3 regions of the Rhodomicrobium sp. genome follow, and region 1 is predicted to be linked to each of the others. Evidence: riboswitches for the same ligand, from Rfam matches in the RefSeq annotation. Region 1 holds a riboswitch; each other region holds the start of a gene.
The links. Region 1 has a riboswitch for cobalamin ahead of QM659_RS14940 (energy-coupling factor ABC transporter permease). Riboswitches for the same ligand answer to the same signal wherever they lie in the genome.
Positions count from the first base shown of each region.

Region 2: linked by a shared signal. The riboswitch ahead of QM659_RS03490 (cysteine-rich small domain-containing protein) and the one ahead of QM659_RS14940 (energy-coupling factor ABC transporter permease) in region 1 are both predicted to bind cobalamin.
Region 3: linked by a shared signal. The riboswitch ahead of QM659_RS07285 (TonB-dependent receptor plug domain-containing protein) and the one ahead of QM659_RS14940 (energy-coupling factor ABC transporter permease) in region 1 are both predicted to bind cobalamin.

Region 1 covers NZ_JASGFR010000046.1:8,159-18,141, reverse strand. Annotated here, with positions in the region: gene QM659_RS14970 (plasmid mobilization protein) at 586-870, shown strand; gene traI (TraI/MobA(P) family conjugative relaxase) at 867-2,726, shown strand; gene QM659_RS14960 (DUF4160 domain-containing protein) at 2,926-3,174, shown strand; gene QM659_RS14955 (DUF2442 domain-containing protein) at 3,161-3,568, shown strand; gene QM659_RS14950 (hypothetical protein) at 3,724-3,915, shown strand; partial or broken gene QM659_RS14945 (transposase) at 4,345-4,775, shown strand; gene QM659_RS14940 (energy-coupling factor ABC transporter permease) at 4,886-5,563, opposite strand; cobalamin riboswitch at 5,601-5,814, opposite strand; gene QM659_RS14935 (ABC transporter substrate-binding protein) at 6,513-7,757, shown strand; gene QM659_RS14930 (ABC transporter permease) at 7,839-8,750, shown strand; gene QM659_RS14925 (ABC transporter ATP-binding protein) at 8,762-9,550, shown strand; gene QM659_RS14920 (hypothetical protein) at 9,716-9,937, shown strand; gene QM659_RS14915 (hypothetical protein) at 9,955-9,983, shown strand, end outside.
Region 2 covers NZ_JASGFR010000005.1:71,377-81,359, forward strand. Annotated here, with positions in the region: gene QM659_RS03470 (response regulator) at 1-422, shown strand, start outside; gene QM659_RS03475 (alpha/beta fold hydrolase) at 528-1,229, shown strand; gene def (peptide deformylase) at 1,285-1,815, opposite strand; gene QM659_RS03485 (cobyric acid synthase) at 1,939-3,528, opposite strand; gene QM659_RS03490 (cysteine-rich small domain-containing protein) at 3,525-3,869, opposite strand; cobalamin riboswitch at 4,000-4,197, opposite strand; gene gluQRS (tRNA glutamyl-Q(34) synthetase GluQRS) at 4,291-5,163, shown strand; cobalamin riboswitch at 5,213-5,411, shown strand; gene QM659_RS03500 (FecCD family ABC transporter permease) at 5,438-6,547, shown strand; gene QM659_RS03505 (ABC transporter ATP-binding protein) at 6,544-7,323, shown strand; gene QM659_RS03510 (ABC transporter substrate-binding protein) at 7,320-8,177, shown strand; gene bchE (magnesium-protoporphyrin IX monomethyl ester anaerobic oxidative cyclase) at 8,668-9,983, shown strand, end outside.
Region 3 covers NZ_JASGFR010000013.1:52,237-62,219, forward strand. Annotated here, with positions in the region: gene QM659_RS07255 (glycerate kinase) at 17-1,321, shown strand; gene QM659_RS07260 (DUF1036 domain-containing protein) at 1,402-1,905, shown strand; gene pyk (pyruvate kinase) at 1,902-3,335, shown strand; gene rph (ribonuclease PH) at 3,389-4,102, opposite strand; gene QM659_RS07275 (hypothetical protein) at 4,383-5,222, opposite strand; gene QM659_RS07280 (hypothetical protein) at 5,642-5,965, opposite strand; cobalamin riboswitch at 6,242-6,432, shown strand; gene QM659_RS07285 (TonB-dependent receptor plug domain-containing protein) at 6,536-8,584, shown strand; tRNA gene QM659_RS07290 (tRNA-Ser) at 8,813-8,902, shown strand; gene QM659_RS07295 (DUF6538 domain-containing protein) at 9,033-9,983, shown strand, end outside.

The DNA of each region.
Region 1 (9,983 bases):
GGCGTCCACGGCCGCCTTACGCTCCCGAGGGTTCAAGGCAGGTCGTCTGGCCATTCACACTGTTGCATATGTGATACAGAATCGGACCTCGCGGCGAGAGCTTCCCGCTTTTGCCGTCGGAGACCGGCATCCACCCGGGGAAATGGAAAGCCAAGAATAAGCTCGGTATCTCGAATTCCCTGGGCGACCGCTTGTTATTGCCTACATGGTCGATGAACTGGCGGCGCCGCAGCGGCTCGCCCGAGTTCCGCTAGCCTTGCGCCCGGCTTCTCATGCGCGAAGTGTTTGTGAAGGATGAGGAAATCCGCATCACCGGCTCAATCGCGATCCTCGCCGGAGCCGCTTCGGCCGAGCCCGGCAAGACTCCGCCCGCAGCTCTCTTTTGTTCGGGAATGGCGCCCCCTAGGGGAGTCGAACAAGCGCGACAAAACAAGCACTTAGCAGAAAAAGTGGGACAACAGAGCCCTACGGAAACTCAGGGCTCTTTTCACGAATGTCCCACCGCAAATGAGCTTTCTGGCGACCGCGCGACAGTGCGGCCGATCATTGAAGATGTATGTCCTTTGACAAACTGCGAGGCAAGCGATGGGTAACGAGAACCGGACGTTCATGCTCAAGATCAGGCTGACGAAGGCTGAAATGAACGCCCTGAAGGAGCGGGCCGATGCCGAGGGATTGAGCCTCTCCGCCTGGGGAAGATCGCGGCTTCTGAGCGTGCCGGATGAAGCGGCACAGATCATCGGGACCTTGCGGCGGGCGATCATCCTCGAGGCAGCAAAGCTGGAGATGATGCCCGAAGCGGAACTCCGGGCGGCGCTCGAACGCGAAGCCGCGGTGAACGCGAGCATCCTGTCAGAGCGCGAAGGATGATCGCCAAGCGCGTGAAGCGGGGCGTCGCGTCGAGCTATACGGGACTTGCGACCTACATCCTCGGCCCGAAGGGCGCGCGCCGGAAAGAGGTGATCGAGCGATTGTCCGATTACATCCTCGACAAGGCGGGCGCCGGCGGTCGCGTCGGCGGCATCGGGATCACGAATTGCGGGACGGACGAGCCCGACTGGGCGCTCTCCGACATTATTGCGACGCAAAAGCAGAACACGCGGGCCAGCGCCGACAAGACCTACCACCTCGTCGTCAGCTTTGCAGACAATGAGCGGCCCAGCGATGAGGTGCTGGAAAAGATCGAGCAGCGGCTCGTTGCCGCCATCGGGCTCGAAGCGCATCAACGCATGTCGGCGGTCCACATCGACACCGACCACCTCCACATGCACATCGCCATCAACAAGATCCATCCGACGACGTTTCGGATGCACGAGCCGTATTTCGATCAGCGCAAGCTGATGGCGGAGTGCGAACGGCTCGAGAAGGAATTCGGCCTCGTTCGCACGAACCACGGCCGCTCCACCGATCCGCAGCCGATCGAAGTTACGCGCGAGTTCCGGGCGGACCTCCAGAAAACGGGCGTCGGGATCGCGATGCTCAAGGGCGCGGCGGACTGGCTGGAGGTGCATCGTCGCTTCGAGGCGAGAAAGCTCGCCCTCAGGCAGCGCGGCGCGGGTCTATGCATCGAAGATGAAAACGGTCGCCGCATCCGCGCCAGCACCGTCGATCGCGCCTTCGGCATCGGTCAACTGGTGCAGCGGTTCGGGCCGTTTCCGGGCAACGAGCAGACGCTGGTGACCAGCCACGCAAGCCCAGCCCTAAAACGAGATCCGGCCTATGACCGCCTCTGGACGCAATATCGCATCGACCGCATCAGGAAGCGAAGAGCGCGCGAGAAGGAGTTCCAGAGTATCCGAAAGGAAGCCCACGACGCCTTTCAGCCGGTGCTCGACACCTACAAGCGTTTGCGATCAAGGAGCGCTAACAAAAGGCCGCCGAAAGGTCGGCTCGACCATCTGAAAAGGCTTCGCGAGGAGATGACGCAGCAGGCGAAACAGATCGCGAAGGAGATGTCCGAGAAGCAGGACGCCATCAGCCGCGCTTGGCCGCGATGGAGCTTCGACCAGTATCTGGCGCATGCCGCGCAACAGGGCGACGGCGACGCGGCGGCGTTGCTTCAGCGCCGCAACAGGGAGCGAGAGGCAATCAACGCCGCCTTCATCTCGGCCCCGAGCGGCGCGGATGCGCGGCGGATCGTCTACAGCCACCTGAAGCCCTATGTGCTGAAGAACGGTTCATCGATCTACTACCTGCGCGACGGCGGCAAGGCGATCGACAGTGCCGACAGGATCTACGTGCCCGAAATTTCGATTCATGCGGCCTATCTCGCCATCGATCTCGGAGCGGCGCGGTTCGGAGGCCAACCGCTCAGGATCGAGGGATCGGCGGAATTCAAGGCGGCGGTCGTCAAGGCGGCCGCGGTCTCAGGCCTTCAGATCACGCTTGAAGATCGAAGCCTTGAGGCGCAGAGACAAGCGGCACTTGCTGAGCGGCAAGATGTACTCGACAGCTATATCGCGCGGCGCAACGACCGCGCCTCGCGCAGCCCCGGTTTTCCGCCGCACCGGCTATTTTCGCCGACAGATCGCGGGCCGTTCGTCTATCGCGGGCGGCGAACGCTGAAGGACGGTCGCCCGGCAATCGTGCTCGAACAGGGCGACATGTGGTTCATAAAGCCTATCACCCTTCAAGAAGCCGAAGCCTTCGCGCAAGTAACGCGTGGAGCAACTCTGCAACGGCTCGAGCAGATCAACGAGAAACAGCGAGGGCGAGGACGCGTATAAGCCGGGGCACTTGTTTTGACCGTCGAAGCCGCCAGATGGCGCAGGCCGTCCTTGGTATGGAAGAGCCAGCCGCCAAAAAATAGAAGCCGCGTGCTGCGAGAGGACGGTGGCGCACCAGCACTTTTCTGAGTTGACCCCACGAGGAACCGCGCGCGGCAGAAAGCTTCCCAAGCGCTTAGGTTTTTGATAGAATAGCGTCATGCCGACCATTCTTCGTCTCAAGGGTTTGCGGGTCGTGATCTATACCGATGACCATCGTCCGGGCCACGTACACGTCATCGGCGCCGAAGGCGAGGCGGTTTTTGTCCTGAACTGCCCAAGTGGTCCGCCGACGCTGCGCGAAGCCTACGGTTTCGACCACCGGATGGCTAGCTGGATTCAAAAAAACCTGGCGGACCGCTTGACAACCCTCTGCCTGGCATGGAGCGAAATTCATGGAGATTTCTGAACAAGACTTCATCGCGGCCACCGCCCGCGGAGAACAAGTTAGAAAAGACGGCTATGCCGTCGCGGCCGAGTATGACCGGCGGCAGGGACGACTGGTCGTCACTCTTAACACTGGCGTCACGGTCATGGTGCCGGTGCATCTGCTGGAAGGGCTGGCTGACGCCAAGGCCGATGATCTTGCCGAGATCGAGCTCACTCCTGCTGGTCTGGGGCTGCACTGGCCACGGTTGGACGTGGATGTGTATATGCCCGCACTCATGCATGGTGTTTTCGGTTCGAAGCGCTGGATCGCAGCACAGCTCGGATCGGCAGGAGGCAAGGCTTCAACGGCAGCCAAGACCGCGGCGGCCCGGCAAAATGGCCGAAAAGGAGGGCGCCCGCGCAAACACGCATAGGAGAAGCGCCGTCTGCGGCGCTGATTGAAGCCCCCGGATCAACCGGACATACGGGAAAACATGATTTATGTCATAAACCGGCAGCACTTCGATGATCAAGAGCTCATGCGGCTTCAGGAGGAGCTTTGTCAGGCGAATAAAGGAGAAGCTTCAAAATGGACTCGAACGACAATGGCGAAGGCGAGAAATCACCCGAGATTGGTACAACAAAGCCACACGAACTAACGAGACGGGGAGAAGCCTTGGCGGAAAACTTAGCTTGGGGGACACGGGCGACCAAGCACTTCCAGCGCATGACCAACTACGCGGAATATCGGAAGGCGTTTCAGAAGAAGTACCCGATTTAACCGCTATTCATAAAGGGCTCGCCGAAACATTCGTCAGCCGATCTCAGGCCCGATCACCTTCAGTATCTCTCGAAAGCTGGCTTCAATTATACTCACCTCATCATAAGTCCAGTTATCCGTAGCGGCCAAATGCGGGGGGCGACACTACCAGATTGGCGGAAGTCTTGGGCGTCTGGCTGCATTCCACCGCATTATTTCAGAGCGTGTCGAGTCATGCGCTGGCGATCCGTGCTTCTACTCGCGCGGGCAAATGGAGTTGATCTTTGCGCGGATTGACGGCCGCGATTGCACGGTTCAGCTTTCTGCTCATAGCGGCATAAAGGTGCAGCAGTGCAGCTTTCCGAGACTTGGAGAATGAGAACGACCAATTTTTGGCGTTACCGTTGGTCAAGGGGAACGGCAAACTTGGGGTGGAAAGGTGACCGAATGGTCACGGCAGGCCAGAAAGGCGATGCGCCGCAGGCAGCGCCTCTGATCGAGGGACTGCCTGCCGACATTGTCATGGCCGATACGGCTTACGACAGCGATCGTCTGCGCGACGCCATCGCCGAAAAGGCGCCGTGGCGGTCATCCCCAACAATCCCTCGCGCGCAAGAAAACATCCGCTGGACAAACATCTCTATGCCCAGCGCCACCTGATCGAATGCTGCTTCTCAAAGCTCAAACAGTTTCGACGCATCGCTACGAGATATGAGAAGACCGCCCTCGATGCGGAGACTGAAACGCGTCTGGTCGACATTCTGAACAGTCTGCCGCAGGCGATGGTCATCGTTTCGCACGACCGCGCTTTCCTTGCGAAAGTGGCGAACCGATGGGTGAGGCTTGAGAGCGGAACGCTTCGTGAGGCCGCTTCGGCTTAGGCTAAACCTCGCACGGTCATGGCGCTGAACCTTTCGCCAGTATCGTCCCTCGCGATGGACACTGAGACGCCAAACCGAGAAGAGGCGCCCGAAAGCGCCTCTTTGTCGACTCAAACGCCTTCGTAGAGACGACGCTCCAGAAGGGCGTTGCCTCTCAGGTGGTGTAGTGCCTTGGCGGCGGCGAGCACGCCGAGATCGACCAGCGGTTCGACCAATATGACCAGCATGTAAGCGCCGCCGAACGTACTGATCTCGGTGAAATTTTCCGCTCCGAAGCCCTGGCCGTAGAAAGCCCAGAACGCAACCCAAGCCACGATGCCCGCCTGATAGGTCGTCGAGAGGGCGAGCGCCTGCAGGTATTTCAGCTCTACATAGGGCGTGTGGGGCGCGATGATGCGGCCCGCCACCGCCTTGATGCCGAACAGAGGCACGAGCAGCGTGGTCACGTTCATGCCGTACTGGGGCAGATCGAAGGGCGCGAAGAACAAGCCCTGTACCAGGAGGCCGAGCGCGAGCCCAATGGCCGCCGGCGCTGCGCCGAAGATCAGGAACAAGGTTGAGCCGAGGATGAGATGTACCTCGGATACGCCGACGGGGTAATGCGGCAGCACCTCGAAGAAGGAGAACACGAGGGCGGTTGTTGCCGCGCTTCGCGAAAGCAGAGACAGCACTCCACGTTCGCGCGCCTCCTGATACGCAAGTTTCAAGGCGTAGCCGCCTGCGCCTGCCGCGGTGGCATAGCTCAGCCAGATTTTCCCGCTGTCAACAAGACCGGGTTCGATATGCATGGATTTTTCCTCTGCCGTCTCACCCGACGGCTCGAAAGGTTGACGTCATGCGCTCGGCCGGTCTCCTGACTCGCGGGTCGCTGCAATCTTCCGCCTTCCCGGCTGGGCCGAAGCCTTGCCAGTGGCATGATGGAAGTTGCTCGCCGCTCACAGTCGCGGGGGCGGTCGGGGCTTCAGGCGAAAGGCCATTCCCCGTTCCCGTTTCAGCTCGGATGCGCCGCATCCGAAACACCGTGCGCGCTTTCAGCAGGACAGCAGCAACGCCCGCCTGTCAAGGAATTCGACGGGCTCAAGCTTCCGCCGCCGCGCGACTTCCAACCGCTTTCGCGGGTGACGGTTCGAGCCAAATCGACAAATTGGAAGGAGGAGGCGATTTGCAACATGCCACTCATTGGATAATGCCAACGCCCTGCATTCCATAGCCAAAAATCAATTTGCCTGCCCGGCCGCGTGCGGTGCTTGACATTGGAAAACGGTTCCAATTCTATATGTTCCATTAACATTATGGGCTATGTTTGATTTCAGGTTTCAGAGTGCCACGTTTCCCCGCCAAAACGACGCGAGAACGGCTGCAGACACGCGGGCCTCTGATGGCGTTGCTTTGCCTGGTTCTGATCGCTCTGAATGTGTTCGCCGCAGGGCTGAGGCCGACTGCGCTCGTAGACAACGCCATCCAGGATTTATTTGGGCTCGATCCGAAAGCTCTATGCGTTTCCAAGGGCTTGCCCGATACGAAAGAAGACGGAAGCCCCGCTCCGTCTGAGCATGCGCATCAACCCGTTTGCATCTTTTGTCTGCCCCTCACGCACCCCGCCCTAGCGGCACCCGCTGCGTCGTTCTTCGCCGATTTGCCCCAGCCGTGGCGCATCGATCTGCGACACACGGCGGTCGTCTTTATCCCGCGTGCCAGACCGCTCGGCAGCGCCTTACCCAACGCGCCACCTCTCGTGTGAAGAGAAAATCCTTCTTTTCAGACAATTCCAAAGAACAGGCTTTGCCAGCAGTGAGACGCCTCACTGCCAACGCTCTGCTTTTCAGTGAACAAAGAGGTGCGCTTATGTGTGACTGCGACGTGGAACTCGCTCTCGATCATCTTCATCACGCCCGCGAGCATGACTCCGATAGCAAATTCAAACTCAATCGCCGTACGCTGCTCGCGGCAGCGGGTGCAGGGGTGCTGGCCTCAACGCTGTCAGCCTCCTTCGTTAGTCGCGCGAACGCCGATCCCTCGACACGCGGCAAGTTTCGCGTCGGTTTCATCGCTGAACCCGCGCATGGGCTGCATTTTCTCGCCCGTGAAAAAGGTTATTTCCGCGACGAGGGACTCGATGTCGAACTCCTGCAGTTCAAGTCCGCTGGCGAGGGCGTGATCGCGCTTAAATCCGGCCAACTGGATATCGGCACATTCGGGTCTGCAGCGCCGTTGCTTTACATTTCCCAAGGGGTGCCTTTCACCATCTTTGGCGGGATGATGCTTGGCGGGCAAGCCATTCTGACGCGCCCGGAGCGTCTGTCAGAATTGAAGACACTCGAAAATTACCGCGGCAAGAAGGTCGCCCTCGTCAAGCTTTCGACTGGCGACGTGGTCTTCCGCCTCGCGTTGAAAAAGGCGGGACTCGATCCGACCAAGGACTTCACCCGGATCGAATTTCCGTCACCCGGCACGGTGGTGGAAGCAGTTCTGAAAGGCGAAGTGGATGCGGGCATCGTGTTCTCGCCGCATTTTTCGCTGGCGGAAAAGCGGGGCCTATCCGTGGCGCACTATATCGCCGATTTCCATCCCAACTACACATGCTGCCGCCTTACGGCGAATACAGCCGACTACAACGAACGCAAGGAGGAGTACGGCAAATTCCTGTCCGCTCTCATCCGGGCATACAAGTTCTACCGGACGAATGAGGATGAGACGGTGAAGATCTTCACCGATGCGCTGAAAATCGACGAGGATGTGATCCGCAAGGATACCTATACCAACAGAACCTTCGAATCGAACCCAGACCCGTTGAGAAAGGGAACACTGGAGTTTTGGCAAGCGATGATCGATTCCGATTACGTCGCCAACAAAGCTTACCCCGTCGCGGAGCATATCGACACGGCGACCTACAAATCCGCGTTGGATGCGATCGTCGCCAAGGAGCCGACCGATAAGGTCTATGCCGAGATGGTCGCTTTCTATAACGCGAACAACGCATAAGGGGACGTGGCGATGACATCGATCGAGGATGCGTCGGCAACCCGGTTGCCGACAGAATCCAGCTCGGCTTCAAGAAGTCCGTTGGCTTGGCTGTCTGAGCTCTATCCCATTCAGCATGCCGCCTTCGCACTGCTTGCGGTCGCCGTGCTCTGGCCACAGCAGGACGGCACCGCTTGGCGCGTGCTGGGACTTGCCGGCACGATCGAAGTCATCGTCACCCTTCGCACTCTTCTTTCCCGATCTACTGTCGGGAAAACGGCCTTGAGCGATGCATCTGCGGTGATCTTTCTTTTTCTCCTGAGCTGGCATCTGCTGACAGCTCGGCTAAACCTGCTGGATCCGATGCTCATCCCGCCACCGGATGCCATACTGAAGCTGTTCTGGACCGAACTGCCAGACATGGTGCACGGCTTGAAGGGATCGCTTTTCCTGCTCGTTTCGGGGTATGGGCTTGCGCTTGTCACCGCAATTCCCCTCGGTCTCATCATCGGATGGAACGGGCGGATCTACAGCGCCGCGATCCCCTTCGCCAAGGTGCTGGGAACGATACCGCCTGTCGTTTACATCCCCTATGCCATTCACTTCCTGCCGTCTTTCAAGACCGCTTCTGTCATGGTGATCTTCATCGGCGCGTTCTGGCCCTTGTTCATCAACACGCTGTCGGGCGTGTCGAGCGTACCGCAGGGCCTCATCGATTCAGCAAGAGTGCTGAACCTGAGCACGAGAAAAATGCTGTTCCGCGTCGTGCTTCCTGCGGCGCTGCCCTCCATTTGCACCGGCGCCACGCTCGCTCTGTGCTTTTCATTTCTGATGCTCACGGCGGCCGAGGTGATTGGCGGCAGCTCCGGGATTGGCTGGTATGTGAGCAATTTCGCGGACTTCGCCGATTATGCGCGCGTCATCGTCGGCATCATCTTCATCGGCATCGTGGTGACGGTCATCACATTGGCCGCGGAGCGCTTGGAGAGACATCTCCTTCGCTGGCGGGTTTAGGAGGAGCGGATATGAACGAAGTCGTCATTGAGAACGTCTCCTTTTCGTATGGGCGGCAAACCGTCCTCAAGAGCATCAGTTTTGAGGCGGAGGCAGGGGAGTTCGTCTGCTTGCTGGGGCCGTCAGGATGCGGCAAGAGCACGTTGCTTCGCTTGCTCGCGGGCCTCGACGCGCCCACTAGAGGGCGTATTGCGGTAGGAGGCAACACCGTCACCGGGCCGGGGCTCGACCGGAGCGTGGTCTTTCAGGACTATTCCCTGTTTCCCTGGATGACGACGGGAGAGAACATCATTCTTGCCCTCGAACAAGCTAACGCCAATCGGAAGAAAGCCGAGTACAGAGAAATCGCCCGCGAACATCTGAACAGGGTTGGGCTTCTGAATTCTTTCGACAAGCTTCCAAGCAAACTGTCCGGCGGCATGCGCCAGCGTGCGGCGATCGCGCGGGCGTTTGCCATCGATGCCCCAGTCTTGCTGATGGATGAGCCCTTTGGGGCCCTGGACGCCGTCACACGCACACGACTGCAAGATCTGCTTCTTCATCTCTGGCGGAACCAGACCGGCGGCAAGACCGTCTTTTTCGTCACCCATGATATCGAAGAAGCCATGCTGCTCGCCGACAAGATCGTCGTGCTCGGCCTTACACCGGGCCCCGCGCAAGGGATTTTCACAGTCGATATTCCGCGACCGCGAAGCCGTCGCGATATCTACTCAAGCGAAGATGCTCAGACCTTGCGCAACACCCTCGTTTCCCTGCTCTACGAAAGCTCGTTGTCAGAAAGCGAAGACCTGCTTGTCTGACTGCAGCCGAACCCGGCGAGAGGACCGGCGGCTCGATATCGGGTATCTCGGGGCGCGATGATCTGAACGCTCGTCGCTCCTCGCAAGGAGGCGTCACGGTGGCTGCGTTACGCCAAATCTGTTAACCTTCCTTTATAGTTTGGCTCGGGTTAGCGGGAGATCGCAATGTCCGATGGGTTTCGAGTTCTTGCGACACGGTGTGGTAGCTGCGGGTGCGGGTGTCCCTCGATTCTGGACGCACCTGACGACAATGTCGTCATCATCGGATCAAGCATAAGCTCCCTTCTCGAGGCCGCCGCCGTCAAAGAGAAGACGGGTGCCGGCGAAGGCGCGGTCGTCATACCCAAGAGCCTGCTTCTCGAAGCGCTGGCCGCGCTGCAAAGCTAGACGGATCGGAGATGTCGATGGCTTTTGCAGCGATGCCGGTCTTCCT
Region 2 (9,983 bases), on a different contig from region 1:
TCCTCATCATCGAGGATGAACCGCTCACCGCCGCCCATCTCGAAGAGATCGTTACGGGCATCGGCCACAACGTGACGGGCACGGCGCGTACGCACAGCGCCGCGCTCAAGCTCGCGAAGGAAAACCAGCCGGATCTCATCCTCTCCGATATTCAGCTGGCGGATGGCAGTTCGGGCGTGGAGGCCGTTAACGAAATCCTGGGTTCCCTCGAACTTCCGGTCATTTTCATCACGGGGCATCCGGAGCTTCTGCTGACCGGTGCAAAGCCGGAGCCCACCTTCCTCATCGCGAAGCCGTTCAACGCCGAAACCGTGAAAGCCATCATCGGGCAGGCGCTGTTCTTCCAGGTGCGCTCGCGCGTGAAGGACGGCAACGGCGTGCTCTCCCGGAACGCCTCGGAGTCGGCTGCCGACGCGCGTTGACGAGCGCCTACATGGAGCGCTTACATTAGAATGTGCTGCTCAAGTCGCGTGCATCCCCGGTCGGAAGTCATGGGGGTTGCACGAGGGGAGCCGGAGAGACGCATCATGGAAACCTTGCCAACGCTGTTGATCCCAGGCCTCGGCTGCGACACGCGGCTTTACGGCAGCCAGCTTCCCGTGCTGTTCAGACAGGGAGCGGCCGTCACGGTGGCCAACCACACACGAAGCGACTCCATAGCGGGCCTCGCCGACGATGTGCTGGCAGCCGCTCCGCCGCGGTTCGCGCTTGCCGGGCTTTCGATGGGCGGCTATGTCGCTTTCGAGATCCTGCGGCGCGCTCCCGATCGCGTGGCCAAGCTCGCGCTGCTCGATACAACGGCGCGCCCGGATACCCCGGAGCAGACGGCGCGCCGCAAGCATCAGATCGAGATGGCGCAAACCGGCAAGTTCGGCGATCTGCCGGGGCTGCTGTTCCCTGTCTTCGTGCACGCAAGCCGTCGCAACGATCATGCTCTTCGCGCCATCGTCGAAAGCATGATCCTCGAAGGCGGTTCGGAGGTCTTCGTCCGCCAGCAGACGGCAATCATGGGGCGGCGGGATTCGCGGCCCTATCTCGGCTCGATCCGCTGCCCGACGCTCGTCGTGGTGGGTTATGGCGACGAGTTAACGCCGCCCGCGCTCGCGAAGGAAATCGCCGATGCGATTCCCGGTGCGAAACTCGAAGTCGTGCCGGATTGCGGGCATCTGTCCACGCTGGAACAGCCCGACTTTCTGGCGCACACGCTGGCGGCGTGGCACAGCGCGTAAGCTGATCGAAGCATGGCGCTTCGGGCTTGTCAGTATTTGCAAAACCCGGCGGCGCTTACAGAACCTCGGCCTTGGCGCGCTCGCGTTGCATCTTCTGGAACTTGCGGATGATAAGCGTCCGCTTCAGCCGCGACAGGTGATCGATGAACAGCCGTCCTTCCAGGTGGTCGATCTCGTGTTGCACGAGGGTTGCCTCAAGATCGGCGAAATCGCGTTCCTGCTGCTTGCCGTCGGCGTCGATGTAGCTCACGCGCACAAGCGCGGGACGTTCCACCTCCGCGTACATCTGCGGAATGGACAGACAGCCTTCCTCATGAACGCGCGGAGCGTCGCCGTGAGCGAGAATCTCGGGATTGATGAGAATGAGCGGATTCTTGCCCTTCTCGTCGCCCTTCTGCGCGTCCATCACGATAAGGCGGCGCAGCACGCCGACCTGCACCGCTGCCAGCCCGATGCCCGGCGCGGCGTACATGGTTTCAAGCATGTCGTGTGCGAGCGCTCGCAACTCGTCGTCGACCGTTTCGACGGGTTTCGATTTTTCGCGCAGGATCGCGTCCGGGATCGTGACAATGGATCGTATAGCCATGCTCAGCAGATAAGCGAGGCGCGCGGCGCGGTCAACGGCTTCGTTTGCGGCGGAAATCAGGTTTTGTGGGTGCGCTCAAGGCTTCGCGGCTCGCTCGCCGCCTTGTGAAGGCAACGGGCCGCTTCAAACCGCCAGCGCCAGCAGCGCGTCGAGATCGAGGTTCTTTTCGACGTGATCCGCCAGCGCTTCGAGAGCCGCTTCGGTGCGCGCGTCGAAATCCAGGCCGGATGCCGCCGCGCCGATGCTTTGGAGCCAATGCGCGCGAAACTCGTTCGAGCCGAACAGGCCGTGCACGTAGGCGCCCGCGATGAGACCGTTCGCCGATAGCGCGCCCTCGGGCCGGGTGCCTCCGCGCCCGTCGTCGAGCACGAGCCAGGGACGTTCGAGCCCCGCGCCGGTCGTGCGCCCCATATGCATCTCATAGCCGGTCACCCGGCAGCCCGTCGCGCGGTCCGTGGTGTCGATGTCGATCAGCCGCTTGTCGCCGCCGATTTCCGTCTCGATGTCAAGCAGGCCGAGGCCCGGCGTCTCGCCCGCCGGCCCCTCGATGCCTTGCGGATCGCGCACCACGCGGCCTAACATCTGGAAGCCCGCGCAAAGCCCGATCACGCGACCGCCGCGCCGCGCATGCGCGAGAATGTCGATGTCCCAGCCCTCGCGGCGCAGCACGTCGAGATCGGTGCGCGTCGCCTTCGAGCCGGGGAGTATGACAACATCGGTGTCGGCGGGGATCAGGTTGCCCGGCTGAATCCACTTGAGCGAAACGCCGGGTTCCGCCGCCAGCGGATCGAGGTCGTCGAAATTCGCCACGCGAGACAGGCGCGGCACCGCGACCTTGACGCCGCGACCCTCGCCCTCGGCCGGACGCTCCAGAGCGAGCGAGTCTTCTGCGGGAAGCCGCTCCGCACTGTCGAACCAGCGCAGCACGCCGAGGAAGGGCCACCCCGTGGCTTCGGTGATGGTTTTCACGCCCGGCTCGAACAGCGAGAAATCGCCGCGAAACTTGTTGACGATGTAGCCTTTCACCCGCGCGCGGTCGGCCTCGGACAGAAGCAGATGGCTGCCGACGATGGCCGCCATCGTGCCGCCCCGGTCGATGTCCGACAGGATCACCACCGGCAGGCCGCCCGCTTCGGCGAGGTGCATGTTCGTGATGTCTGAATTGCGAAGATAGACTTCCGCGCCGCTGCCCGCGCCCTCCACGATGACGAGATCGGCCTCGGCGCGGAGCCGGTCGAGACTGTCGATCACGGCGGGCATCATCTTCTGGCGCATGTGATGATAGATCCGCGCCGGGCAATTGCCGAGCACGCGCCCGCGCAGCACCACCTGCGAGCCGATATCCGTCTGCGGCTTCAAGAGCACGGGGTTCATGTGGATCGACGGGGCGGCCTTCGCTGCGCGCGCCTGCATCGCCTGCGCACGGCCGATCTCGCCATAGACGATCTCGCCATCCGGGCCGGGCGGCAGGTCGCTGTCAGCCGCCACGGCGGCGTTGTTCGACATGTTCTGCGCCTTGAACGGACGCACCACGAGGCCGCGCCGCGCATACGCCCGGCACAGCCCCGCGACAACCATGCTCTTGCCGACGTCCGACGCCGTGCCCTGGATCATGATCGAGCGGGCGCGGCGCGGCAGCCCCTCGGGCGCGGGCTGATAGGCGATGCGGGCGATGAGTTCGGCGGCCTGTGCGGGGATCGTGTCGGCGGTCATTCGTCTGTTTCGTTTTCTACCGGCGGCGCTTTCAGCCGGAATTCGCGCGTCTGATCGTGCCCGTCCCAGATCTCCGGTTTCTTCAGCCACTTCTGGATGAAGTTCCAGCTTCCGCGATAGCCATTATGCGGCAGGGTGCAATTCGAGCAATCCTTTCGCCGCATTCCGGTCGCGTCGGTATAGACGATGTACGGGCCAGGGCATTCATAGGCGATAAGCGGGCAATAGCAAAACAGGCAATTGAATTTGCCGCGAACGCCTTTGTGACACGGCAGGAACGGGCACGCCTCGTTGGTGAAGCCCTTGAAGCCTTCGTTTGTCGTAGTGTCTTTCGGTTCCATGCCATGGCCTTTCGGGTGTCACAGGAGCGGCTGCGGGCGATGACAGACGAGCCGCCGGCGACGAACCGCGGGCTTGCGCTTGGCATGGCACCGTGCGGCCCTCCGCCGAACGAGAAGCGTATGCGCGCCTTTGACAACGCGCCGCTTCGGCCGGTCTCCTGGCTTGCGGATATCGCCCCGATCGCCTTCCCGAACCGCTACCGGTCCAGTGGCTCCCGATCGGAGCATCCGCCTACAGTTGCGGGGGCAGCCGCGGCATGAGCGAATTCGCCGACCGCGTTCCCGTTTCACCCGATCTTGATCGGGCACCGAAGCTTTCCTTAAAATAGGTCGAAGGCGCGCGCGGGCAAGCCCGACGAACGGCGCGGCTGGGACGCTCCACAGGCTTGCGCAGCGGCGCGGCGTGAAAGAAAAAAACCGCATGACCCATATCGGCCGCTTCGCGCCCTCGCCCACGGGGCCCTTGCATTTCGGCTCGCTCGTCGCCGCCGTCGCAAGCTATTGCGATGCGCGCGCCGTTGGCGGTCGATGGCTCGTGCGCATGGAAGACATCGACCCGCCGCGCGAGATGCCGGGGGCGGCGGCGCGCATCCTTAAGCAGCTTGAGGCCTACGGGTTCGAGTGGGACGGTGACGTGCTGTTTCAGTCGACGCGCCTCGATGCCTACGCGCACGCGCTCGAAGCGCTCAGGCGCGCGGGACACGTCTTCTGGTGCCGCTGCTCGCGGGCCGATCTCGCGCGGATCGGCGGCGCGGTCTATCCCGGCACATGCCACGCCTTCACGGCGCCGCGCGACGATGCCGCCGTGCGCCTCCGCGTTCCCGCTGGCGTCGTGGACTTCGCCGATCGCGTGTTCGGCCCTCAGCGCGAGGATGTCGCTGCGACCGTGGGCGATTTCGTCGTGCAGCGCCGGGACGGGCTGTTCGCCTATCAACTCGCCGTGGTCGTCGACGATGCCTCTCAGGGTGTGACCGATGTCGTGCGCGGCGCCGATCTCCTCGACAACACCGCGCGGCAGATCGTGCTGCAACGGCTGCTTGGCCTGCCAGAGCCGCGATACATTCATCTGCCGCTCGCGCTCAACGCCGATGGCAGCAAGCTCTCGAAGCAGACTTTCGCGAAGGAACTGCCGACTCCCGCCGATAGCCGCTTGCTGTGGCGGGCACTCGCCTTTCTCGGACAGGACGTGCCGCCGGAGATGCCGCCCGTGCCCTGCGCGGAAATCCTCCGCCATGGGGTCCAGCATTGGAGCCCCGCCGCCGTGCCGCGCACAAGCCATATGCGGCTCGCCTGATCGCACGCGACGCGAAGCCCGTCGCATTGCCGCCGCTTTGCCTTTATGATAGGCCGCATCAAGCGCCGGTGCCCGCGCAAGCGGGTGAAACGGGAACGCGGTGAGGGACGCTCGATCCCGATTCCGCGGCTGCCCCCGCAACTGTAAGCGGCGAGCCGTCATCGAAGCCACTGAACGCGTGCGTTCGGGAAGGCGATGGCGGCCACGACCCGCGAGCCAGGAGACCGGCCGGCGCTGTAACTGTTGTCTCGAAGCGTGCAAGCGGCCTCGTCGCATGAAACGCTCTGGACACGCAACGTGCGACGGCGGGTCGGCGGAGGATGTCATTTTACAGGTTCCCCATACGGATTCGGCCGTAAAGTCGGCCGTGCTCGCGCCGCGCCGCAAGTGGCCGGTGACGACGCTGGCGCTATTCGCGGTGGCGGCGCTGCTGGCCGTGCTGTCGCTCGGCGCGGGGCCGGTCGCGCTTTCGCCCGATACGGTTACGGCGGCGCTGTTCGGCGCAGGGACCGAGCCGCAACGCATCATCGTGCAGGAAATCCGCCTGCCGCGCGCGGTGCTGGCGCTCGCCATCGGCGCGATCCTCGGGCTTTCCGGCGCGGCGCTGCAAGGGCTGTTGCGCAACCCGCTGGCCTCGCCCGCGCTGTTCGGCGCGCCGCAGGCGGCGGCCTTCGGCGCGGTCGTCGTGATTGCAACGGGGCTCGCCGATGCGCTGTCTTTCGCCCTGCCGGTGGCGGCGATCGCGGCGGCGTTCGCGTCGGTTTTCGTGCTGCTCGCAGTGGCGGGCCGCAACGCAAACCTTCTGATCCTCATCCTCGCGGGCCTCGCGCTTTCGGCTCTCGCGGGCGCGGGAACCGCGCTCGCGGTGAACCTCGCGCCGAACCCTTACGCCGCGCTTGAAATCACCTTCTGGCTGCTTGGTTCGCTCGAAGACCGGAGTTTCCAGCATGTGGCGCTGGCGCTTCCCTTCATCCTGGCGGGCGCTGCGATCCTGCTTGCCAACAGGAACGCGCTTCGGACGCTGAGCCTCGGCGAAGAGGCGGCGCAAAGCCTCGGCGTGGATGTGGCGCGGCTCCGGCTCGCGGTGATCGCGGGCGTGGCGCTCGGTGTCGGCGGCGCGGTGGCGGTTTCGGGAACCATCGGCTTCATCGGTCTCGTCGCGCCGCATCTCGCGCGCCCGCTCGTCGGCCACGACCCCGCGCGGCTGCTCCTGCCAAGCGCGGCCATCGGCGCGGCGTTGCTTCTTGCCGCCGACATCGCCGTGCGCCTTATTCCGTCGACGACCGACATAAAAGTCGGCGTGCTGACGGCGATCATCGGCGTTCCCTTCTTTCTCTATCTGATCGTGCGCGACCGCCGCGCGCTGACGGGTGGCCTCTCATGAGCGCGGCTTATCTCTTGGCGCGCGGTCTCGGTGTCCGGCTCGGCGCGCGCGACCTCATCGCGGATGTGTCGTTCGACCTGCCGCGCGGCTGCCTCGCCGCCGTGATCGGTCCGAACGGCGCGGGCAAGACGACGCTGCTCCGCGCGCTTGCCGGGCTCGTGCCGTCGCGCGGGGAAATCCGGGCGGGCGGCGGCGACGCGGCGGCGCTGCCGATCCGCGAGCGCGCCCTTCGCTTCGCGTATCTGCCGCAAGGCCACGCGGTGCATTGGCCGCTGCCGGTGCGCGATGTGGTGGCGCTCGGCCGCTATCCGCATGGCGCCACCGATCCCGCGAATCTCCCGGCCCGCGACGCCGAAGCCGTCGCCCGCGCCATCGCCGCCGTCGATCTCGCCGCGCTCGCCGACCGCCCTGTCACCGAGTTGTCCGGCGGCGAGAAGGCCCGCGTGGCGCTCGCCCGCGTGCTGGCGGTCGAAGCGCCGGTCGTGCTGGCGGACGAGCCCATCGCGTCCCTCGACCCGCGCTATCAGCTCGACGTGATGGCGCTGCTTCGGGACACGGCGCTCGGCGGTGCGCTCGTGCTGGTGGTGACGCACGATCTCGGCCTTGCCGCACGATTTGCGGATCGCGTGCTGGTCATGAAAGACGGACGGCTGATCGAATCCGGGGCGCCCGCCGTCGCGTTGTCGCCCGAGATGCTGGCGCGCGCGTTTCATATCGGTGCCTTCCGGGCGGAGCATGACGGCGCGCCCGTGCTCGTTCCGTGGGTCGCGCCGTGACCCGCTTCGTCGCCGCCTGCATGATGCTGTTTGCCTCGCTCACCGCCGCCGCCGCCGATTCACCGCGCCGCATCGTGTCCATCAATCTCTGTACCGACCAGCTTCTTCTCACGCTCGCGGACAGCGATCAGATCGCCGGACTGAGCCCCTATTCGCGCGACGCCTCGCAAAGCTGGCTGGCGAAGGAAGCGCGCGCTTTCCCGAAATTGTCCGGCACGGCGGAGGATGCCCTTATCGCAGAACCGGACCTCGTGCTCGCCGGGCGCTTCACGCGGCTTGCCACGCGTCAGATCTTGAAAGCGAAGGGTGTGCCGGTCGCGGAGTTCGATGTCGCCCGCTCCATCGACGACGCGAAACTGCAAATTCGGCGCATGGCCGCGCTCGTCGGCCATCCAGACCGCGCGGAACCGCACATCGCGCGGATCGACGCCGCTTTGCTCCGCGCCCGCGCCGCAGCGGCGCGCGTGCATTCGCGGGTGCTGGCCGTTTCGCGGCGCGGATGGGTGTTCGGGGGGGAATCGATGACGACATCCCTTCTGGCCGCCTCCGGTCTCGTGAACGCCGCCGGAGACATGGGCCTGTCGCATGGCGGTTTCGCGTCGCTGGAGGCCATCGTGATGACGCGGCCCGATTTCATTCTCGTCACAAATGTTCGTGATAGCCCGCGGGATCAGGGCGAAGCGCTGCTGGTGCACCCTGCGCTGCAAAAGCTGTATCCGCTCGCGCGCCGCATCGTGATTCCCGAGCCGCTCACGACATGCGACGGACCGATGCTCGCGGATGCGCTCGACAGCCTCGCCGCTCAGGTTTCGGCGCTTGAGACAAGTAAAGCCACGCCTGAGTTTTCACGGTGAGATTCAACGCGCATCGGGTCAGAACGCCGCGCAAAGCACCGCGAAAGGCCGCTTGCATTCGTCTCAAGCGGGTGCAATAAGTCGAGTTTGATGGTGCTTCGATGGTCTTAATCGTCGAAGATAATAGGTAATAAGGCTGACACTCCAACCTCATAAAAGAAGGGTGGATACTTGGCTTTGTTCGCGCAGGTAAATATCTGCCGCGAAGTGGCAAGTTTGCCAAGCTATTACCGGCCATTGGAACAGACCGAATCCGCTGGAGGGTGGTTCAGAAGCTATGATGACCTTCAACTCTACCGGCCGGTTTCTGATTTGTCGCGGAATCGCCGACGCTTTCTGAGGAGCGTTGCTGATGTCGGTGCGGCATATCCGGACGACGGCCCCTATCGGATCATGGCGTAGCTCACGCTTCCGGCTTTGTCCACCCCGCGACATCATCACACTCATCAAAAGGCGTTGACGGGACAGCGGCCCCCCAAGGAGGCGATGCATGCGGATTGTACTTATCCATCCAAACTATCATTCGGGCGGCGCCGAAATCGCGGGCCGATGGTCCCCCTCGTGGGTGGCCTACCTCGCCGGTTATCTGAAGGCGGGCGGTTATTCCGACATCCGCTTCATCGACGCGATGACGGACAACCTCACCGAAGATGAACTTCGCGCGATCCTCGCCGAGGAAAAGCCCGACATCGTCGGCTCGACGGCCATTACGCCGTCCATCTACAAGGCCGAGCGCGCGCTGCAGATCGCCAAGGAAGTTCACCCGAATGTGGTGACGGTGCTGGGCGGCATCCACGGCACGTTCATGTATTCGCAGATCCTGCACGAAGCCCCTTGGATCGACGCCATCATCCGCGGCGAAGGCGAAGCGGTGATGCTGAACCTCGTGAAGGCGGTCGACAAGGGCGAATGGCCCGACAGCCGCGGCCAGGTCCACGGCATCGCCTATCAGGAAGGCTCGAAGGTCATCGCCACCCCGGCCGAGCCGCCGATCCGCGACGTCGACACCATCGTCGCCGACTGGTCCATCCTCGACTGGACGAAATATCACTACATCCCGATGAACACGCGCGTCGCCACGCCGAACATGGCGCGCGGCTGTCCGTTCACCTGCTCCTTCTGCTCGCAGTGGAAGTTCTGGCGCGATTATCGCGTGAGAAAGCCGAAGCTCGTCGTCGACGAAATCGAGTCGCTGTATCGCGACCACAATGTGGGCTTCTTCATCCTCGCCGACGAAGAGCCGACGATCAACCGCAAGGCGTTCGTGGCGTTCTGCGAAGAACTCATCGCCCGCAAGTTGCCGGTGCTTTGGGGTATCAACACCCGCGTGACCGACATCCTGCGCGACGAAGACTTGCTTCCGCTCTACCGCAAGGCGGGCCTCGTCCACATCTCGCTCGGCACCGAAGCGGCGGCGCAGCTCAACCTCGACCTGTTCAACAAGGAAACGACGGTTGCGCAGAACAAGAAGGCCATCGACCTTCTGCGCGCGAACGGTATCGTGACCGAAGCGCAGTTCATCGTCGGCCTCGAAAACGAGACGCTCGAAACGCTCGAAGAAACCTACAAGATGGTTCGCGAGTGGAACCCGGACATGGCCAACTGGTCCATGTTCACGCCGTGGCCGTTCTCGGACCTTTACCGCGAACTTGGCGATACGGTCGAGGTGTTCGACTTCGAGAAGTATAACTTCGTGACGCCGATCATGAAGCCGAAGGCGATCGACCGCGGCGAACTGCTCGACGGCGTGATGAAGAACTACCGCCGCTTCTACATGAACAAGGCGCTGTGGGGCTATCCGTGGGT
Region 3 (9,983 bases), on a different contig from region 1:
ACCACTGATTTGCGACGTGTCATACAACGCCAGACGCTTTCTTCACACGCTCTTTGAAACGGCTGTCGCAGTGGCGCAGCCGGGCCGTTGTCTGCCGCATCATTTTCCTGAATGCCCGACCGACGGCAAGATCGTCATCATCGCCTGCGGCAAGGCGGCGGCTGGTATGGCGCGTATCGCTGAAGACCACTTTTCGCGGATCTGTCCGTCGCATGCCCTGACAGGCGTTGCCATCACCCGGCATGGCGAGAAGTCCGAACCCTTGAAAAAGCTGAAGCTGATCGAGGCGGCCCACCCGATCCCGGACGAGAGCAGCGTCTTCGCCGCCGCAGAGGCGATCAAGGCCGCGCATTCGGCGAAGGCGGGCGACCTCATCCTCACCCTGATTTCGGGCGGCGCCTCGGCGCTCCTCGTCGCGCCCGCCGGCAAGATCACGCTGGCCGAGAAGCAGGACTTGACCCGCACGCTTCTCAAATGCGGGGCGCGCATCCATGAAATCAACTGCGTCAGGAAGCATATTTCGCGCATCAAGGGCGGACGCCTCGCCGCCTGCGCCTCGCCTTCGGCGATCCTCGTCACGCTCGCCATATCGGATGTGCCGGGCGACGAGCCGCAGACCATCGCTTCGGGCCTCACATGCCCCGACACAACGACGCTCGCCGATGCGCGGCGCATTCTGGCGAAATACGGCATCGCGGCGCCGCGTTCGGTCGTCGAAGCGCTCAACGATCCCGTGAACGAAACACCGAAGCCGGGGCACGCGATCTTCGCCAATGCGCGTTACGAACTCGTCGCCACCGGCCGCGATTCGCTTCAGGCGGCGGGCGAAGTGGCGCGCGGCCAAGGCTTCGAGGTGATCATGCTGGGCGACTCGCTCGAAGGCGAGGCCCGCGACGTGGCCGAGATGCACGCACGTCTGGCCCGGCGCTGCCTTTCGGACGGGCGGCGCGTCGTGATCCTCTCGGGCGGCGAACTCACCGTGACCGTGCGCGGCAACGGCAGGGGCGGCCCCAACCAGGAATATGCGCTCGCCCTCGCCGCCGCCCTCAACGGCGAGCAAGGCATAGCCGCGTTCGCGGGCGACACCGACGGCATCGACGGCGGCACCGGCGATTGCGCGAACGATCCCGCGGGCGCGATCGTCGATCCCGGCACCGCGAGGCGCGCGGCGGCGCTCAATCTCCTTCCAGCCACATTTCTCGCCAATAACGACGCTACCGGCTTTTTCCGGCTCACAAACGATCTCGTTGTCTGCGGCCCCACGGGAACAAATGTGAATGACTTCCGGGCTATTGTTGTCGACAGCTCAATCAGAGATTAGTGTGAGCCAGCGACTCACGTGATTCCTGGAACACACGGATGATCTTGCAACGGCTTCCCATATCGTCAAGGCTGGCTCGCATGACGGCCTTGGCGGGCGCTTTTTGCATCGGGCTGGCCCTGCCGGCTCCGGCGAATGCCGAACTCAAGCTTTGCAACAGCACGTCCAGCCGCATCGGCGTCGCCATCGGCTACAAGGACAAGGACGGCTGGGTCAGCGAAGGCTGGTGGAACGTCGACAGTCAGTCTTGCGCCCTTCTCATCCAGGACAGGCTCCGCGCGCGCTTCTATTATGTCTACGCCTTCGACTACGACAAGGGTGGCGAGTGGGGCGGCGCCATCGCCATGTGCACCAACGACGTCGAATTCACCATCAAGGGCATCGATAATTGTGACGGGCGCGGCTTCAAGAAAAGCGGGTTCTTTGAAGTCGACACGCAGGAGCAGACGGACTGGACGGTAAAGCTCACCGATCAATCCGAAACGGCGCCTGCCGCGCCGATGGATACGAGCGGCGTGCCGCCCGCCGCCGATGCTCCCGCGCAAGCCGCAGCAGCCACCGCGCCGGGAACACGCCGCCGATGAAAAGAAAACGCCGCGTCAAGATCATAGCCACCCTTGGACCGTCGACCAGCACACCGGAGCAACTCGAACGGCTTGTCGTGGCCGGCGCGGATGTCTTTCGGATCAACATGAGCCACTCCGGCCATGACGACATGCGCGCCTACGTCGCCGCGCTGCGTGAACTCGAAAAGAAATACGGCCCCATCGCGATTCTCGCCGACCTTCAGGGACCGAAGCTTCGCATCAGTTCCATCGCGGAAGGCAGCATCCAGCTCGAACGCGGTCAGACCATCATCTTCGATGCGAATCACACGCCGGGTACCGTGGATCGCGTGGGCCTTCTGCACCCCGAAATCTACGCGGCGGCCGAGCCGGGCCATACCCTTCTCATCGACGACGGCAAGCTTCACATGCGCGTTCTCGAAGCGCGCCCGGGGCGCATCGTCGCCGAAGCGATCACCGCCGGCGTGCTGTCGAGCCGCAAGGGCGTGAACCTGCCCGACGCCATCCTGCCGCTCGCATCGATGACGCCCAAGGACCGCAAGGATTGCGAAGCGGCTCTCGAAGCGGGCGTGGACTGGATCGCCATTTCCTTCGTTCAGCGTGTCCATGACGTGCGCGACGTGCGCGCCATCGTGGGTGATCGCGCAGCCATCATGGCGAAGATCGAGCGCCGCTCCGCCATCGCCGAAATCGACGACATCCTGCGCGAGAGCGACGGCGTGATGGTCGCACGCGGCGACCTCGGGGTGGAGATGCCGCTTGAACAGGTGCCGGGACTTCAGAAGCAGCTCTTGCGCGCGGGGCGCGATCTCGGCAAGCCGGTCGTCGTCGCAACGCAGATGCTCGAAAGCATGACGTCGTCTCCCGTCCCCACGCGCGCCGAGGTTTCCGACGTCGCGACCGCCGTTTTCGAAGGCGCTGACGCCGTGATGCTGTCCGCTGAATCCGCGACCGGCGCCTACCCGGTCGAGGCCGTGGCCACCATGGACCGCGTTGCGCGCGAAGTGGAAAAGGATGTGAATTACGAAAGCATCCTGCATTTTCGCGGGACCCCGTCCGACAAGACCGCCGCCGACGCCATCAGCGCGGCCGCTGCGTCCATTGCGGAGACGCTGAAGCTGAAGGCGATTTTCTGTTACACCGCGACGGGCAAGACAGGCCTTCGCGTCGCACGGCAGCGACCGGCCCAGCCGATCGTTGTGCTAACGCCCGTGATCGAAACCGCGCGGAGGCTCAACCTCGTCTGGGGGCTGCACTGCGTGCAGACGTCAGACCCCGCAAACACGGGCGAGATGGTGCGCGGTGCCGAGGAAGTTGCGCGCGGATCCGGCTATGCCGACGACGGCGACCGCGTCATCGTCTGCGCGGGCGTGCCGTTCAAGCGGCCCGGCAGCACGAACATGCTTCGCATCTTCACCATCGGCGAAGACAGCGGCAGACCGCACTGAAAAAGTGCGGCACCTGCATGCCCGCCGCCGGTCAGACAGCGGGCATCGCAACGTCAGAGCACCGTAAGCTTCTGCAGGTTCACGAGTTCGGCGATCCCCTTCTTCGCGAGCGCGGTCAGCTCGGCCATGCGTTCCTCGGAGAACGCGCCCTTCTCCGCCGTCGCCTGAATTTCGACGATCTGCCCCTTGCCGGTGAAGACGAAATTCGCGTCCGCCTCCGCATCCGAATCCTCGGGATAATCGAGATCGAGAACCGCTTCCCCCTTGTAGATGCCGCAGGAGACCGCCGCGACGTTGTCTTTCATGGGCTCGCCGCGCAGCATGTCGCGTGCGCGCATCCACTGGAAGCAATCATGCAGCGCGACCCAGGCGCCGGTGATCGACGCGGTGCGCGTGCCGCCGTCCGCCTGCAAGACGTCGCAGTCGACCATGATCTGGCGTTCGCCGAGCGCCTGAAGATCGACCACGGCGCGGAGCGACCGCCCGATCAGACGCTGGATTTCCTGGCTGCGGCCGGACTGATGGCCGGTCGTCGCCTCGCGGCGCGTGCGGTCGGAGGTTGCGCGCGGCAGCATGCCGTATTCGGCCGTGATCCAGCCCCGTCCCTGCCCTTTCAGCCACGGCGGCACGCGGTCTTCGAGGCTCGCCGTGCAAAGCACATGCGTGTTGCCGAACTTGATGAGGCACGATCCTTCCGCGTGATGCGAAAAGGCGCGCTGGAAACTCACGGGGCGAAGGTCGCCGGCCTGCCGTTTCGAGGGGCGCATGCAATTTCTTTCTTTTCGGGCGCGCTGCTTGCGCGAGGCCCTTTTATAAGTCTCACCTTACCGCAGCCGGACGGTTTATTCCGGCTCGATTGTGAAGTTGGGCATCCTTTTCGAACGCCGTAGCGGACAGTAGGCCAGCGTTTTTCGGGTATCAACGGCTTTTGGCCGCCCCCGCGTCGCTTTGATCCTTCGCCAAATGCCGCAGACGCACGCCAAGGCTGAAAGGGAGCGAAGTTGCTCGGTTCGCGGTTCTTGTCCCGTAAGTGCTCATAATGTCCCTTTATCTTTGCGGATCGAAAAGGCCGACGACGAAGCTGTCGACCGTGCGTGCGACTGCCTCCTGAACGGCGGTCCAATCCTCGAAATGGTCCATGCTGAAGGAGTACTCGATATCGATTGCCCGATGTGTCGGCGAGTTCATGTAAGCTGTGCAGCTTGGGGAGGGGTCATCGGGCCAGCAATGGGCGAAGTGCAGATATGCGCCCTCCGGCGATTTGCGGATGTAATAGAGTTCCCGCTTGCCGTTGGGTAAGCGCTCTTCGTAGACCTCCTCGAAGGGGACGTGCCCTTCGAGCTTGGTGTAGGTGAAGTCGGGGTCCTTCGCGAGGCGCTGCATGTCGCCTTGCAGTCCAAGCCAGCCTACATGGGCTGCGCCCAACAGGTATAAGCCTTCATTTCTGATCAGCAGGAGGATCCCTCCATTGCAGTAGCCGGAGCATTCTCTCCGTTCGCGATTGGCGGGATTGAGCGAGCCTGTCATCTCCGGATACCAGACCGTGAAAAACGTCCCGTATTTGTGCACGGGTCTCGAGGCTTTCCCGACGAACTCATAAGGAATTCGGAGGTATAGAATAGGAGCGTTTGGGTAGGTGCCGTTATAGAGAAGGTAATCCGATTTTCCGCGCTGGGTCTGAAGCGGGAAATTTTTCGCCGGGTTTTGCGGGCCGACGCGATCCGCTTCGATCTCGATCGGAAAGAGCAGCCTGTGGAGCGACGGCGGCAGCGTGTCGGTGTCGACGCGCGACAGCGACCATGCCGCTATGGCCGCCAAAAGGAACAGGGCGAGTTTTTTCATAGGTCCCCACGAATGAAATATAAAATTAACTATTTTTTTAACCATAGTCCCATGCGAAGGTCATCCCCGGCGTTTGCCGGGGATCGTTAATACCTTCCTTTTTGACGCTTACACCGCGTCCCGTGCTTTGGTAAGCGCGGGCCTCAGACCGTTCAAGCTGCCTCTCCGATGGCGGGTGGAAGCGGGCTTCATCAGCCGCAGCATTCACGGATCGGAATTGTTGAGGAAGCGATCCATCCGATGCATGCGCTCGTGCAGAATCTTTACCGTGCCGATGTCGCCATTCGTCGGCCTACTTTCGAACGGTCAAACAATTTCTTTTCTACCCGCTCTTCCGGCGTTCGTTAACAGGCGCGCAATTTGCGCCAGCGCCGTCAATCGTCCTGAGCACTTCCGAAACGCGTCTTTTGCTTCCGAGTTTTCGGCCCACGAGCGAGGCGCAGCGGCGCCGCACAAAGCCGCGTCTAGCCGAACCACCACCACCAGTTCACGACGAGCACGAAGGTGACAAGGATCAGCGCGAGGATGATCAGCGTCTGGATATGAGCGGCGACCCAGTTGCGCCATGTCTCCGGCGCTTCGCCCGCCTCCTGCCCCATCGAGCCGAGGATCAGAAGCCCGAGAACCCCGAGAATGTAAATTCCCGCCGGATATTGTTTGCATTGCCCGCAGGACCAGCTGTCGAGCCACATCAGCCCGATAAGCGTGCCCGCGACCAGAAATGTGATGAAAGCCAGCACGCCGAGGCTGATGATAATTACAAAACGCGTGATATCAGCACACGTCATGCCTCCCACTCCCTTTGACGCAACGGTACTCTCGGTCTCAGCGCCTGCCATGCCCAGCGCCTCCCTCCACGCAACGAGACGATTTTCGTAAAAATAGCAGGGCAGCGTTAATCATGCGTTTCATGCGGATCGCGCAAGCGGCAGCGGGCGCCGCTGGCACTACGGCTAGTCGCCCCAACTGTTGCTGCTTGAAGAGCTTGTGGCCGACGCGCCACAGCTTGCGCGGAACATGCCGAATTGCGGCATTTGCGTGATTGCGGCGCAAGCTTCATGCAAGCTATGCCTTAAGCCGATGGTCCTCCGATGAGGATAATAGGGAACGCGGTGAGGGACGACGTCCGTAATCCGCGGCTGCCCCCGCAACTGTAAGCGGCGAGCGATGCGCCAAAGGCCACTGGGAAACCGGGAAGGCGGCGTGGAGTTTTGACCCGTGAGCCAGGAGACCTGCCATCAGCCGTGGTCACGCGCGAACACGTCGGGCGGGGTGTCCTGATGGGGGCTTGGAATCCGCTCAACGCGGCGTTCCTGACTTTGGTTCGTGGTGACGTGTCACGTTCCACGAGGCCCAATATGCCGGCTCTATACCCGCGCGCCCGCTCCTGTGTCGCTTTCGTCAGCCTTGTCGCATTTGCCGCGAATGCGCAGGCGCAAACCGCCGCCCGTTCCGATACCCTGCCGCCCGTCGTCGTGAAAAAAGACGGGGCCGAAAAGCAGAAGAAGAAAGCCTCCGCTCCGAAGAAAAAGAAGGAGGCGCCGGCCGTTGCGCACGGTGCCGCCGAACCCGCGCCGGATGCCATTCCCGGCGAGCCGTCGAAAGACGTGATCTATTCCGCGAACCGCGTCGCAACCGACATCACCAAGGTCGGCTCCGCGGTGACGGTCATCACGCGCGACGAGATCGAGGCGCAGTCGCGCACCTATGTGCAGGATTACCTCGCGCAGGTGCCGGGCGTTTCCGTGGCGCAGACGGGGCCGGCCAGCACGACGTCATATTTCATTTGGGGCGCGGCTTCCAAATATGTGAAGGTCCAGGTGGATGGATTGGACATCGCCGATCCAACCGGAACGCAGGTCACGACGGCGCTTGAAACTATCCTCGCGACCGATGTCGAGCGCATCGAGGTGCTGAAGGGGTCGCAGAGCTTGCTTTACGGCGGTCAGGCGGTCGGCGGCGTCATAACGATCGACACAGCGCGCCCCGTTCTCGGCGCTTCGATGACGGCTTCCGGCGAAACAGGTTCCTACAACACCCAGCGCGGCACGGCGAGTGCGGCCTACGGTACGGATCGCGGTTATGCGCGTTTCACCGTGCAGAGCGTAAGAAGCGACGGCTATTCCGCTCTGGCGATTGGAAATGAAGACGATGGCTACCGAAACCTGACCTTCAGCGGCACCGGCGAGTACAAGCTTTCCAGCGATGTGAAAGTCTTTTTCGCCGCGCGCGCTCTGGAGGAGAGGCACAGCTACGATAGCACCTACGATAATTGGGATTTGGCGACAGACGGTTGGCCCGGCACGCGGGGTGTAACCAGCCAGCAGGCCGGGCGCGTGGGCACGGAAGTTAAACTTTTCGATGGCGCCTTCGTCAACACGGTTTCGATTCAAGGCATGAAGTTTGATCGCGATCAGTGGGGGTGGTCCGCTGGTTCAGCCGTCAACGACTCCTACACGGGCGATCGCTGGAAGGTCGACTATCTCGGCACGGCGAAAATAACGAAATGGGCGACCGTGACTGCGGGCGCCGACTACATGGAAGAAACCGCTGAGACCGGCGCTTACTCCCAGCACGGAATTGACCTGACGGGTGTATTTGCTCAGCTTTCGGTGGAGCCGCTGAAAGGGCTGACGATTACCGGCGGCGGCCGCAACGATGAACACAGCACCTTCGGTGACTTCCAGACCTACCGATTCACTGCGGCGTACTTCTATGAACCGACTCAGACAAAACTGCGCGCGAGCACCGGCACCGGCTTCCGTGCGCCGAGCCTTTATGAACTCTACGCAAACAACGAGTGGGTTTCCGGGAACACCGAGCTTAAGCCCGAGGAAAGCGAAAGCTGGGACGTAGGTTTCGATCAGTGGTTCGACAACAAGCGCTTTCGTTTAAGCGGTACGTATTTCCAGGTCGACACCACGAACGAAATTGGCGGTGGTTATGACGCCAACTGGAAGTGGGTCTACCAGCAGATCCCCGGCACGACACATCGCGAGGGCGTGGAGTTTTCCGGCGCTGCAGTTGTGAGCCCGTGGCTCACGCTGTCGGCGGGCTACACCTATGTCGATGCAAGGGCGGAGGATGGCTCGCGTCTCGTCCGCATCCCGCGCAGCAGCATCACGCTCGGCGCCGACGCGCTGCTGTTCGACACGGTGAAGGCGAACGTCACCACGCGTTTCGCTCTCGATACGATCGACTCGAGCAATTACCAACTGGAAGACTATGTGCTTTTGAACGCGAAGTTCAGCTACGACATTCGCCCCGGTTTCACCGCTTACGTCCGGGGCGAAAATCTGCTCGACGAGAAGTACGAAACGGTGCGCGGCTACAACACGCCCGGCCTGTCGGTCTATGGCGGCGTCACCTTCAACGTCGACGCCAACACCTATGCGTCGCTGAAATAGGGTCGGCCGCAGCCGACGCGGGGCGGGACGCGTTCCGCAGCGGCGAAGCTGAACGAGCGGCCGAGCCTCTTCGCACCGATGAGATGCGAAGAAGCTCGGTCTCGCCGCCATCGCATGTTGCCCCGCGACGGCGCATTTGTTATCCATCGACGTTGAAGGCTGGCGCGCTCGACGTTCCGCATGCATCGGCGCGCGAGACGTCAAGGCAAGCGAGCGGGCCGCGCCTGCGGAGGGGTGCTAGAGTGGTTTAATAGACCGGTCTTGAAAACCGGCGTGCGGGCAACCGTACCGTGGGTTCGAATCCCACCCCCTCCGCCAAGTTCTTGCCGCAAAAGTTTCCGTAAGCACCTATTCCAATTCACTGTTTTGCCGTAGAGCTAATTACTTCATACTTGTTTCGCCCGGATGTGCTATACATTTTGATGCACAATTTGGGAGAGGCGCGGCTGTGAAAGACACAACCATTTTCAAGCGGGCCGATACGTGGCAACTCCGCCGCCGCGTGCCCGCGCGCTATGCCCCCGTCGAAGAGCGCAAGGTGATCTGGCTCAGCCTTCACACCGATTCGGAAAGCGTGGCGCGCCGCAAGGCCGCTGCTGCATGGGTGCAACTCGAAGAGGCTTGGGAGGCCCGTCTCGCGGGCGACACGAACGATGCGGAGAAGCGTTACGCGGCGGCCCTGAACCTTTGCGGAATGCGCGGCTTTCGCTACCTGCCTGCCGAAAAGATCGCGGCCTTGCCGGAGGAAGAGCGCATCCGGCGCGTCGAAGCCGTCGCTTCCGGCAAGCCGGAACGCTTTGAAGCGGCGGCTTTGCTCGGCGGCATAGCGAACCCGCCGCTCACGGTGACGCGGGCGCTCGATCTCTATTGGACGCTTGCCAGGGATCGAACATTGGGCAAGAGCGAGGACCAGCTTCGCCGCTGGCGCAACCCGCGCATGAAGGCCGTAAAGAACTTCACCCATGTGATCGGCGCGAAGCCACTCGCCGAAATCACCGCCGACGATGTGCTTAACTTCCGTGAATGGTGGATCGAGAAGATTGAGGCCGAAGACCTGTCGCCCAGCAGCGCGAACAAGGATTTTACCCATCTCGCGGACATGGTGCGCACGCTCAACCGCATGAAGCGGCTCGGCTTGCCGGACCTGTTTCGTGGCGTGGCGCTCAAGGAAGGCGCCAAGCGCACCAGGCCTCCGTTCTCGACCGAATGGATAAGGATGCGGCTCCTCGCTCCCGGAGCGCTGGACGGCCTCAACACCGAAGCCCGCTGCATTGTGTTGGGCATGGTCAACACCGGCTACCGGCCAAGCGAGGCGGCAGGATTGCTGCCGGACCATATCCGGCTCGAAGGTCCGATCCCCTTCATCTCGATCGAACCTGTAGGGCGGCAACTCAAGAAC